One region of the Thalassospira sp. GO-4 genome, then DNA from elsewhere that is predicted to be linked to it. Evidence: predicted binding sites of a transcription regulator. Region 1 holds the regulator's gene; the other holds the start of a gene.
What was found. The regulator LexA, encoded in region 1, represses DNA repair genes until DNA is damaged. The targets are predictions, from matches to a motif close to ATGTTCTANTTTGGTTC.
Positions count from the first base shown of each region.

Region 2: the regulator LexA is predicted to act here: its motif matches at 1,654-1,670, upstream of M9H61_RS18625 (ImuA family protein).

Region 1 covers NZ_CP097807.1:993,863-999,534, forward strand. The annotation lists gene trpD (anthranilate phosphoribosyltransferase) at 1-148, shown strand, start outside; gene trpC (indole-3-glycerol phosphate synthase TrpC) at 145-942, shown strand; gene M9H61_RS04790 (hypothetical protein) at 974-1,531, opposite strand; gene moaC (cyclic pyranopterin monophosphate synthase MoaC) at 1,602-2,081, shown strand; gene lexA (transcriptional repressor LexA) at 2,240-2,947, shown strand; gene M9H61_RS04805 (ComEC/Rec2 family competence protein) at 3,053-5,209, opposite strand; gene gltX (glutamate--tRNA ligase) at 5,336-5,672, shown strand, end outside.
Region 2 covers NZ_CP097807.1:4,078,758-4,084,429, reverse strand. The annotation lists gene M9H61_RS18630 (DNA polymerase Y family protein) at 1-863, opposite strand, end outside; gene M9H61_RS18625 (ImuA family protein) at 751-1,536, opposite strand; gene M9H61_RS18620 (4'-phosphopantetheinyl transferase superfamily protein) at 1,920-2,693, opposite strand; gene M9H61_RS18615 (RNA polymerase sigma factor) at 2,844-3,416, shown strand; gene M9H61_RS18610 (FecR domain-containing protein) at 3,519-4,526, shown strand; gene M9H61_RS18605 (TonB-dependent siderophore receptor) at 4,704-5,672, shown strand, end outside.

The DNA.
Region 1 (5,672 bases):
GAATGCCGGGGCGGCACTTGTAGTGACCGGCGTTGCCAGCGATCTTGCCGATGGCATCAAAAAGGCATCCGAAGCAATTGATAGCGGCAAGGCCGCAGAAACGCTTCAGGGTCTTGTCACCATTACCAACGAAGGAAACGCAGCGTGAGCGACGTTCTTAAGAAAATCTGCGACGACAAACGCGAACACGTTGCCGCCTGCAAGACCCGCAAAAGCCTTGCCACGCTTGAAGCCGAAGCCAAAGCACAATCGGCACCGCGCGGCTTTATCAAGGCCCTTGAAACCAGTGTTGCCGATGGCCGTTATGGCCTGATTGCCGAAATCAAGAAAGCATCCCCGTCCAAGGGACTGATCCGCGCCGATTTCAATCCGCCGGAACTGGCAAAGGCCTATGAGGCTGGCGGGGCAAGCTGCCTTTCGGTTCTGACCGATATGCCCTATTTCCAGGGGGATGACAGCTATCTTGTGACGGCGCGCGCTGCTGTTGACCTTCCGGCATTGCGCAAGGATTTCATGGTTGATCCCTACCAGATCACCGAAGCACGCGCCTTGGGGGCTGATTGCATTCTTTTGATTATGGCAGCCCTTGAAGACGGACTGGCTGCCGAACTTGAAGATGCGGCACACAGCCTTGGCATGGATGTTCTGATCGAAGTTCACAACGCGCCGGAACTTGAACGTGCCCTGAAACTGAAATCGCGTCTGGTCGGGGTCAATAACCGTAACCTCAAGACCATGGAAATTTCGCTGACCACGACCGAAGAACTGGCTGGCATGGTCGATAGCGACCGTCTTCTGGTCGCCGAAAGCGGATTGTTCACGCCCGAAGACCTTTCACGCATGGCCAAGGTTGGTGCGCAATGCTTCCTGATTGGGGAAAGCCTGATGCGTCAGGACGACGTCACTGCGGCAACCCGCAACCTTCTTGGCCTTGCGGCGTAATAATCAGAGCTTGCTACGGCTGGCTATCCTATTAGTCAGCCGGGGCGTTAATGGGATCTATGTGCGTGAAGACCCAGTAACGCAGATTGAGCGGCAGCATCTCTTGTCCGCTCTGGTGAACCCGCGCCCCAAGCATGTCGTTACCTTCCAGTTCATCAAACCGTGAAAAGACAAAACAAAAATTCGGCGTGAAACAAAGCTTATCCCGATCATGATAGGCTTCTCCGGTAAAAGTTCCCCAAGTCGCTTCACCGGACCAAGAAATGGCACCTCGCCCTCGAATCAAGGTTTGACCGCCTGTATCTAGCGACGCCCGGAATTGCAAGGCGGTTGCCGGATTAACAAACGTGAATGATTTGCCGGTAAGAGTGGCTTCGACCTCTTGGCGACTTAGCTTTGCGTAACCAGGGGGCAAATATGACGGATCTTGGTATTCTCTTTCCAGAATAGTTGTTCCAACTTCACGAAGATGATCAACTTCATTTTCGGCAAGGAGCCTCTCTGGCATATGCTGGATACCGCAGGCCTGAAGAAGTACAAAAGTTCCGCTAAAAAGAAATTTAGTGTATCTATTCATATGAGTAGACATTTCATGCAACCAGTAAATTTGCGTGTATTTTTGAGTTATCATGCAATTATAAATAAAACAAGGAACCACCGTGGCAGACCAACTTTCCCATATTGATGCCGGTGGCAACGCCGTGATGGTGGATATTTCGGACAAGACCGATACCACCCGCGTTGCCATTGCCAAGGCGCGGGTATTGATGTCTGCGCAAACGGCAAAGCTGATTGCTGATCGTGGCCACAAAAAGGGTGATGTTCTTGGCATCGCGCAGCTTGCCGGGATCATGGGGGCCAAAAAGACACCCGACCTCATTCCGCTTTGCCATCCCCTGCCCCTGACATCGGTGACGGTTGATCTTGAACTGGCCGATGATGTTGACGGGGTTGATATCACCGCGACCTGCAAGACCACCGGCAAGACCGGTGTCGAGATGGAGGCGTTGACAGCGGCCTCTGTCGCAGCCTTGACCGTATTTGACATGTGCAAGGCCGTCGACAAGGCCATGCAGATTACCGATATCCGCGTCACCCGCAAGGAAGGCGGGAAATCGGGGACTTTCATCGCAGATTAGGGTGTTTGCGGGCGGGCGGCTACCATTCAAAACCCGCAATTATTGCCTGAATCACGGCCAATCCGTTGTTTTTGGCCCGATGCGCTTGACCCGACAAAAGAACTAAAGTAGAACATTTGTGTATCCTTTTTGTTCTTGCTACAGGTTCGGGAAATATCATGCTGACGCGCAAGCAATATGAGTTGCTGGTCTATATTGACAATTACCTTCGCGATCACGGTATCTCGCCCTCTTTCGATGAAATGAAAGAGGCCCTGAACCTTAAATCCAAATCGGGGATCCATCGTCTGATTACCGGGCTTGAGGAACGCGGTTTTATCCGCCGTCTTGCGCATCGCGCCCGTGCGCTGGAAGTCATCCGGCTTCCGGAAAACAGCGACGATGACACCCCCGAAACCCCGAACAACGTCACATCCATTGCCAGTGCGCGCAAAGCCCCCCATCGTCCGGCAACCGTGCCCACGGCCTTTGCCGAAACCGGCGAAGCCATTTCGCTTCCACTTTATGGTCGCATTGCTGCGGGTACCCCGATCGAGGCATTGCGTGATCAAAGCACCATGGTTCAGGTGCCCGCTGCCCTTTTGGGATCAGGCGATCACTATGCACTTGAAGTATCGGGTGATTCCATGGTCGAGGCCGGCATCCTTGATGGTGATACCGTCCTGATCCAGCGGTGCGAGCAGGCCCATGACGGCACGATTGTCGTTGCCCTTGTCGATGACAGCGAAGCGACCCTTAAGCGCCTTAAACGCGGGCGCGGTGAGGTTCTTCTGGAACCGGCGAATGCCCGGTATGAGACGCGCGCCCTGTCACCGGATCGCGTCCGTATTCAGGGTCGTCTGGTCGGGTTGCTGCGCCAGTATTAAGCCACCGACAACTACACACACAAAATCGCCCGCTGTGATCTTCGCACGGGCGATTTTGTGTATTCGGGATCAGTGCATCCGACCCGGTCCAGGTACGACCACTGATTACCGTTGCGATGGAGCAGCTTTGCCGCCAATCACGATCCACGGCCAGTGACCGGATATTGCCCGCACGGTTTCAAATGACGACCTTCCCTGATCAAGCTTCGCCGTATCAAGGGCCACACCGCCCTGCCACCACAAAACGTCATCATCAATCATCACCCGCGCCCCGTCCTGGCGACAGTTTCGGATTGGCAAATCGTTTTTTAGCGTAATCACAAGATCGGCATTGCGACAGGCATAGAACGGATTGGCCAGACTGGTTGCGACAATGGTCCTAGTCTCCTTATCACCAGTGCCAGTGACCACAAGACACGGATCGTTTTTACAATGCCTTATTCTTGCGGCTTCATCTTCCGGACGGATGCCAAAACGGCTCATCCACAGGGATTTTTGGAAATCACCAAGCCCGTCGGCCAAATGCAGGATTTCCTGTTCCCTGTCATAAACGGCCCAGCTTTCCTGATCACCCGATACAAGAACATCCGGTGTTTGGTGGGTCACCTGCGCAATGATGGCGATGATCAAAAGCGGCCCGGACACCACAAGGGCAATCTGATCGCGCCAGATCACGGCCCACGCAATTGCCAGCAACAAACAGGCGGTTGCCACATCACCGAGCCCGGCCACATACCACAAACCCCATTCCTGGGCGGCGACAAGGGATGCTGTTTTGATCAGAACAGTCAATCCGGGCGCCATCAGTGCAAGCACACCGCCCGCCAACCCGAATGGCATCAATGCCAGCGTCAGGACAATTAACGGCATCACCCAAAATGCCATTATCGGAATGGCAACCAGATTGGCAACAATGCCAAGCACCGATATCCGCCCGAAATGAAATCCGATAATCGGTGCTGTCACAACCGTCACAATGACACTGGTGATCAAAAGCCCCGCCATATAGACCACAAGACGTTCATGCCACGGACGTCCGCCATGGCGGTCAAGCCATCGACGCCCGGGCCCGTCATAAAAGGCAACAAGTGCCCCGACAGCAGCAAAGGAAAGCTGAAAACTGGCACCAAGCACCGCATCGGGCCTTAACACCAAAACAACCAGTGCGGCCACCCCCACCAACCGTAACGATATGGCACGGCGATCAAGCAACAGAGCAATCCATACGACCAGCAACATCACAAAGGCCCGCTGCGTCGGCACTGTTGCCCCCGACAGTCCGAGATAAATGAACCCCGCCCCGGCGGCCGCAAGTGCCGCCCATTTTTTGACCGGATAGCGCAATGCGATCCCCGGTATCGCAGCCAACCCAAGACGCACCAGAAAGAAAACGGTTCCGCACAGCAACCCCATATGCAATCCGGAAATCGCCAAAAGATGGGCCAGCCCGGATTTCCTCAGATCCTCGGCAATTTCAGCAGTGACATCGCCGCGTTCACCGATGATCAATGCTTTGGCAATCCCGGCCTCGGGCGCGGTTACATATCGATTGATCACGTCGGATGTTTTCTGACGCAGATGTTCAACAATCGATCCTATGCCATTGTTTTCATATGCATCCTTCTCGCTCAACACTTCAAACTGACGGCCGAATGCAAACCCGGTTGCGCCGATCTGGCTGAAATAAAGGTTGCGCGCGAAATCGGGATCACCGGGAACCGACGGCGGGCGCAGTGGAAACAACCGTGCCTTTACGCGCACCTCATCACCGATTGAAAGCGCGCTGTCACCGAGAAAACTAAGCCGGACATTCCAATCATCGGAAAGACCCTGAATATTTGTCGGATCAAGGGTAACGCGCATGCGACTGCCGCGGGGTTCAATACCGATGACAGTTCCGGTGATTTCGGTCGAATAAAGGGTTCTGGTCGGGATGTTTTCCGGTCCCAGTTCCGTATGCAGGGCACTGATCAGACAACCTGCTGTGATACTGGCCATCAGTTGCATCAAAAATGCCAGCCAGGCTTTGCTGCGAACCATCCAGAACGCGCAGACCGAAAGAATCACGGCAACTGAAATCTCTGCAACGGAAATGCGCGCAGGAAGCAAGAAATAAAGGGCACATCCCAACCCAAAGAAGATAACAGAGGACAGAAACCATTTATTTCTTTGGCTTGTAACAACAAATATGACTTGCGAGAAAAACCCCGCAAGCCTTTGTTTTTTAATACTTCTTGTAAAAGTATTACGACGAATGTCCAATAGCCCGCCTTAAGCTTAGTTTCTATCTAACATCGGCTGTGGTGCAACAGCGTGTCATTTGTGCTATAGCCTGCACGCCAAAAGTCCATACGACAAGCGACAACATCCAGATAGCGGATAGATTGAATGACGGTTGTTACCCGTTTTGCCCCGTCTCCGACCGGGTTTTTACACATCGGCGGCGCACGCACCGCCCTTTATAACTGGCTTTATGCCAAGCACACCGGCGGCAAATTCTTGCTGCGTATTGAAGATACCGATCGCGAACGTTCAACGCCCGAGGCCGTCGAAGCCATTTTTGACGGACTCAACTGGCTTGGCCTGACCGCAGACGATGAACCGACCTTCCAGTTCGCCCGTCGCGACCGCCATGCCGAAGTTGCACAACAATTGCTGGATGCCGGCAAGGCATATTATTGCTATTGCACGCCCGAAGAATTGACCGCGATGCGCGAAAAGGCCC
Region 2 (5,672 bases), 1.5 Mb from region 1:
GCATCGCCAAGCGGCTCGCCAAAGCTTTGTTTGATCAGCCAGGGAGTATCGGGCAATTTGAAGTTCAGATGTTCGGGCAAGCGCCCATAAAACTGATCAAGACGGCGCAACACATCGGGTCCCAGCCGGGTGGTGATATTGGCGCGCGGCAAGGGTGTAATATCGCCCAGTTGCTTAAGGCCAAGCCGCGACAACAGGGCGATGATGTCATCTGACAGACGCAGGGCCGAAACCGGAAATCCTGCCGCGATTTCATGATCGGCGGGCAAGGACAGGATATGCTCGGTCGACGCACCGGGATGATGACGCGCAGCGGCCCAGGCGGCCCCGGCCGTATCGGCAATGGCAATTCTGGCACCATAGCCCCGGGATTTCACATCACGCAGGATGTGACCGATCATGGCGGCTTCCCCGCCAAACAAATGACTGCCGCCGGTGATTTCCAGCCATAATCCGCCATCGCCTTGCAGGCCGTGCGCATGCAATTCCCGATCCGGCGCGACCCAGGGGCTGTATCGATCCATCAAACGGATCAATCCCGCCAGATGCATGTCATACAGCACCTCATCCTCGGGGCTGTCGTGCAAAGCGGGAAGGATGCTGCGCGCATCGGACAGACGCATGCCCCCGTATAATCCGGCGTCCCGGGCCCGGGCATTCAGCCCGCACACCAGAACCCCTTTGTGATCGGCGCGCGTGATGACATGTGGCCCGTCAGCATCATCTGCCTGCCCGATAGGGTTGCTGTTTTCAGATGACACGTCCTGGTCCGCCTTGTGGCGGGTATCGGCCGTGGTTCTGCTGATTTTCTGACAATCCGTCTTCCAGTGGGTCAACCACAGATAAAGAAAACGTTGATGCATCGGTTTTGACTTTCCAGCTTCCCGGTCGGACCCCGCGTCCCCCGATCAGGCTGAGATGATGAATATTCCCTGTCTTGGTGTCTGGCGTGCTTAGGGCCGGTTCGATCTTCCAGCGTGTCAGTGCACTTGATGGCATCAGCCGCCCGCCATGAGATGCCCGGCGCAAAACAATCATCCGGGTTCCACCCGCCTCACAGGCCAGTTGCAGACGCCTTGCCGATGTCAGGTCGTAATCGGTGGTTTCCAGAATAATCGATGCGACCTGCCCGGATTTGGCGGCCTCCTCACAGCTCCATAAGGCGATATCCTGCTGATCGACTGTCATCATCAAGGGCGGCGGATCCGTTGCCTGCCCGACCGGCAAGGCCAGATGATAAAACCCGCCCTGATCAATCGCCCGCCTTTGCCGAACCCAGAAAACAGACCGGTTTGACTGGGCATGGTCCTGTGCGCTGTTTTGCGGTTTTTCTTGCGATCTGTCTTGCTCGCAGCCTTGTAATTTTCCGTGCCCTTCCCTCTGCTCTTGCGGAGCAATCCGGGCCAGATACCAGGCCAAAATCGCCGCCGCCCCACCATCATGGGCACAGATCACCTCATGCATACCAACCGGCACAAAACCGCCGATGCTGATATTGCGTGACAAGGCCATACCGCCAAACAGGCAGCCGATCACACCGCCTGCTTTGCCGGGGAAACAGGATACATTTCCCCTCCAACTTTTTTCGGCCCGTGCCAAGACAGCCCGAGCATCCCTGATCCGTTCAGCAAGCATCTTACCCAAACACAACAAATGTTCTCTATTTGTTCTTATTTAGGAACGCCCGATATCAGAGTCAAATCAAAAGCTTTCAGATGGACTGGGGGCGATGGAGGAAAGCGGGCCTATCCATCTGCGGTGCCTGCTGGCAAGAACACGCAAAGGGAACCGTGCAAACGTTGTGACAATAACAGTACTCCAACAAACAGACAGTGGATGAAGGAAAATGTGCCTAGTGACAGAAAACACGACACATTTTCAACATGCTAGATCCGTCCGGGATAGATAGTTGAGGCACGTCAACTGCTGAGTGCCTCCAGCCACCCGAAATCAATTTTTGTCTGCGCAGGAAGCGTTATCGCCAACCATGCTTTGTCAATTGGCATAACTTGTGTCTGGTATTGTGTGAAGGTCTTGTAGTTCAATCTGACCCCTGCCCCGACTTCCGATACTAAGGTCGGCTCATACAGTTTGGGCGGCACAGTCATACCTGTTGTCAGCACCTTGCCCAAGCTTTCGCGTGCACACCAAAGTATGGATGCTGCCTCATGCTCATTCAGAGAAAGCTCGAAGAACTGTTGCCGCAAACTCGCGTCAATATCACTCAGAACGGGCACAATGTCGGCCTCTGCCAATTGCTCAACATCGACGCCGATCGGGTGACCTTTATGGTGAATAACGGCAACACAAATCTCGTCGGAGTGAGAAATCGACACACCAAGTTCACAACACCCGACAGATGTACCCATAATAATAGGCTGGTGAAAAACACCGCTACCGATGGCGATATCATGTGGTGACACATCATCGAGATGACATTTCAAAGCAAGCTTCGCAGCCAACCGTCCGATTGTGAAACTGTCACGTCGCTGAGGAAACTCGAAAGACAGCCGTCTTTGCTGTTCGTGTGTATGTAAATATCTGCTCGCCAGACTTTCGATTTCCTGCGGACCAAGGCGTTGCCTGTCAATTATTGCAATGGTCGCTTTCAAAATATCCGGGGCACCAAAGCCTCCGAAGGTTCCATTACGGGTTAATGCCAGTTTTTGCACGGCGCAGCTTTCCGGAAACATGACGGTTAACCTCATACTTTTCAGACTGCTTCTGTATGGCCCGACGAAGATGGCTGCTTTCCCAAGCTGTATTCAGGCAACCACACACATTCACCTTACACACGTGCAGGATGCAAATTTCATACACCCTGCACAACTAATTAATTGCGAATGAGTATTATTTTTGATAACTCCATAAAAACCCATCACCTTAGTCAGGTATGTGACTTGGCAATAACGGACCTCAAAAAACTCTTTCAGTCTCACCAAAGGGAATTGCAGATTTATCTGACACGCCTTTTGCGTGATGCAGATACAGCAATGGATCTGACACAGGAGACATTTTTGCGTGTGTCGGAACATGCCAGCCCCGATAAGGCAAACGAAGTCACCCATGTCCGTTCCTACCTGTACCGCGTCGCCCATAATCTTGCGATTGATCACGTTCGGGCACAAAAGCGAAACCCGGTTGCCGGTGCCGATGACATTCCCCTTGATGTCATTCCCAATAATTCACCCTCGCCCGAACAGATCGTCGGAGGGCAGTCTGAGCTTGAATATGTACGCCGCGCGCTTGATGAGCTGCCTGAAAAAACGCGCGAAATCTTTACTCTTGTGCGCGTTGAAGGGCTGACCTATCGCGAAACGGCTGAACAGCTCGACATTTCTGACAGCTCCGTGCAGAAACATGTCGCGCGCGCTATTGCCCATGTGATGAAGCGCATGCGGGAAAGCCGGTCATGAAATTGCACAAAATTTTTACGCATTTCTTGCAGTTTTATCGTCCAACAGATAAGGACGCTTTGTCCGGGTTGTCGGCAAGTGCGGGTTGGTAACGTGAGCCAGATGCAAGAAACACAGAAAAACATTGATCTGGCCGCGGCCGATTGGGTTGCGAAAATGATCAATGGCGACCTCAGCACATCTGAACATGAAGAGCTCCACAATTGGCTGAATGCCGCACCGGAAAACCAGCAAGCTTTCATTGAGGCCAACAACGCGCTTGCTGTAATGGATGAAGCAATCCGATCAAAAGATCGCACAACCGAAAGCCCTTCACCAAAGGTTGTCGAGCTTAAACATCCTGCAAAACCGTCATCCAAGGCCCCCTCGGCAAAGAAACGCCGCTGGAGCTACGTCGCACTTGCCGCAAGCTTGCTGCTGGCGGTTGCTTCTACGCGCATTATGTTTGGTGACCCGACCATTTTCCTCAGCGCTGATTATCACACTGCTGTCGGGGAAGTGCAGGCCATTACACTTGAGGATGGCAGTACCGTCACCCTGGGCCCCGATAGTGCAATCGCGGTTCAGTTTACCGATCAAATCCGAAACATCGCATTGATTAGCGGGCTTGCCGATTTTCAAGCTGTTCCGATGGAACGTGCGAACAAACGTGTTTTCACCGTCACATCGCCGCATGGCCAGGTGCAGGCGTTGGGCACACGGTTTATCGTCAACAGCTTTGATGACCACACCAATGTTGCCGTGTTGGAACATCAGGTTGAAGTCAAGCCAAACTCGGCAACATCAGAACAAATAGCGATCTTGGCGGAAAATCAGGCCGTCCGTTATAACCGCCATTCAATCAGCCCGGTGTCCACAATCAAACCCGACCGTGCGCTTAGTTGGCAAAAAGGCAAACTGATATTTGATCGCGTCACACTGCGCGAAGTTGTCTCGGAATTCTCGCGGTACCAGCGCGGCAAAATCATGATTGCGAACGAGACTGCGGCACGCAAGCTTGTCAGCGGTGTCTTTGACATGACCGATCCCCAGGCCGGACTGGAACTGATTGCACGGGAACTTGGGGTACAAAATATCTCGATAACCCCGCTAATGACCGTTCTTTACTAAGGATTTCTGCATTCTGGGAGGCCCGTTTTTCTTGGGCTTCTGGTCTTTATCGACCCAAAAATCAAAAAAACTGAAATTTATCTTACTGAGTCTGAACGCAAATCCCGTCTCATCCAATACAAGCAAATGACAATCATTTGCGTTACGGAAAAACTTTCGAGAATGGGGGTCTGCGTAATGCAGGTAATAAAAACCGGCAAAGCCGGATTGGTAAACGGGTTTGGCCATCGTCTGGCACATAGCGTCAGCTTGGTCGCATTGGCTGCGGGTATTGTTGTTGCCGGGGTATCGACGCCTGCAACCGCGCAGCAAAATACAGAAACGCAAAGTGACACATCATCCGCAATCGATTTTTCCATCCCGGCTCAGGACCTTAATCAGGCGCTTTTGACCTTCGCCAACCAGACAAATCTGCAACTCTTTTATGATGTCGATCGGGTTGCCGGATTGCAAAGCACAGCCCTTAACGGCACGCATTCCCCTGCAGAGGCATTGAGAATCCTTCTTTCCGGCAGTGGCGTCAGCTATCGCTTTACTGGCAAGAATACGGTTTCCCTTACCAAGCTGGAAACATCAGACAACAGCGGAGCAAACGTCATTGACCCGGTCTATGTCGAAGCAAACGCCCAGGACTCAGAGGACCTCGCACATGGCTATGTCGCCACGCGAAGCAGTGCAGGTACAAAAACCAGCAAAGCCCTGATTGAAACAGCAAAAAGTATTTCCGTCGTATCAGGCCAGGAAATCGAAGACCGCGCCGTTGCCAGCATCGAAGATGCAGTTGCTTATACCGCCGGGGTAGCAACCAACAATTACGGATATGATCCGCGCTTTGATCAGGTTTATGTTCGTGGCTACCCTGTGCATATTTATGGCGATTACCGTGACGGCCTACGCCAGATGACAGGCGTCTATGCGACGTTTCGCACAGAACCCTACAGCCTTGAACAGCTTGAAATCGTAAAGGGTCCCACCGCGGCTCTTTACGGGCAATCAACACCGGGTGGCTTGCTCAACAGTGTTACCAAACGCCCCCACCTTGGTGCAAAAAACAATGTCTATGGCCGTTTCACCAACACCGACTCATACGAAGGCGGATTTGATTACAATCTTGGCCTGACAGAAAACGGGACCTGGGCATCACGC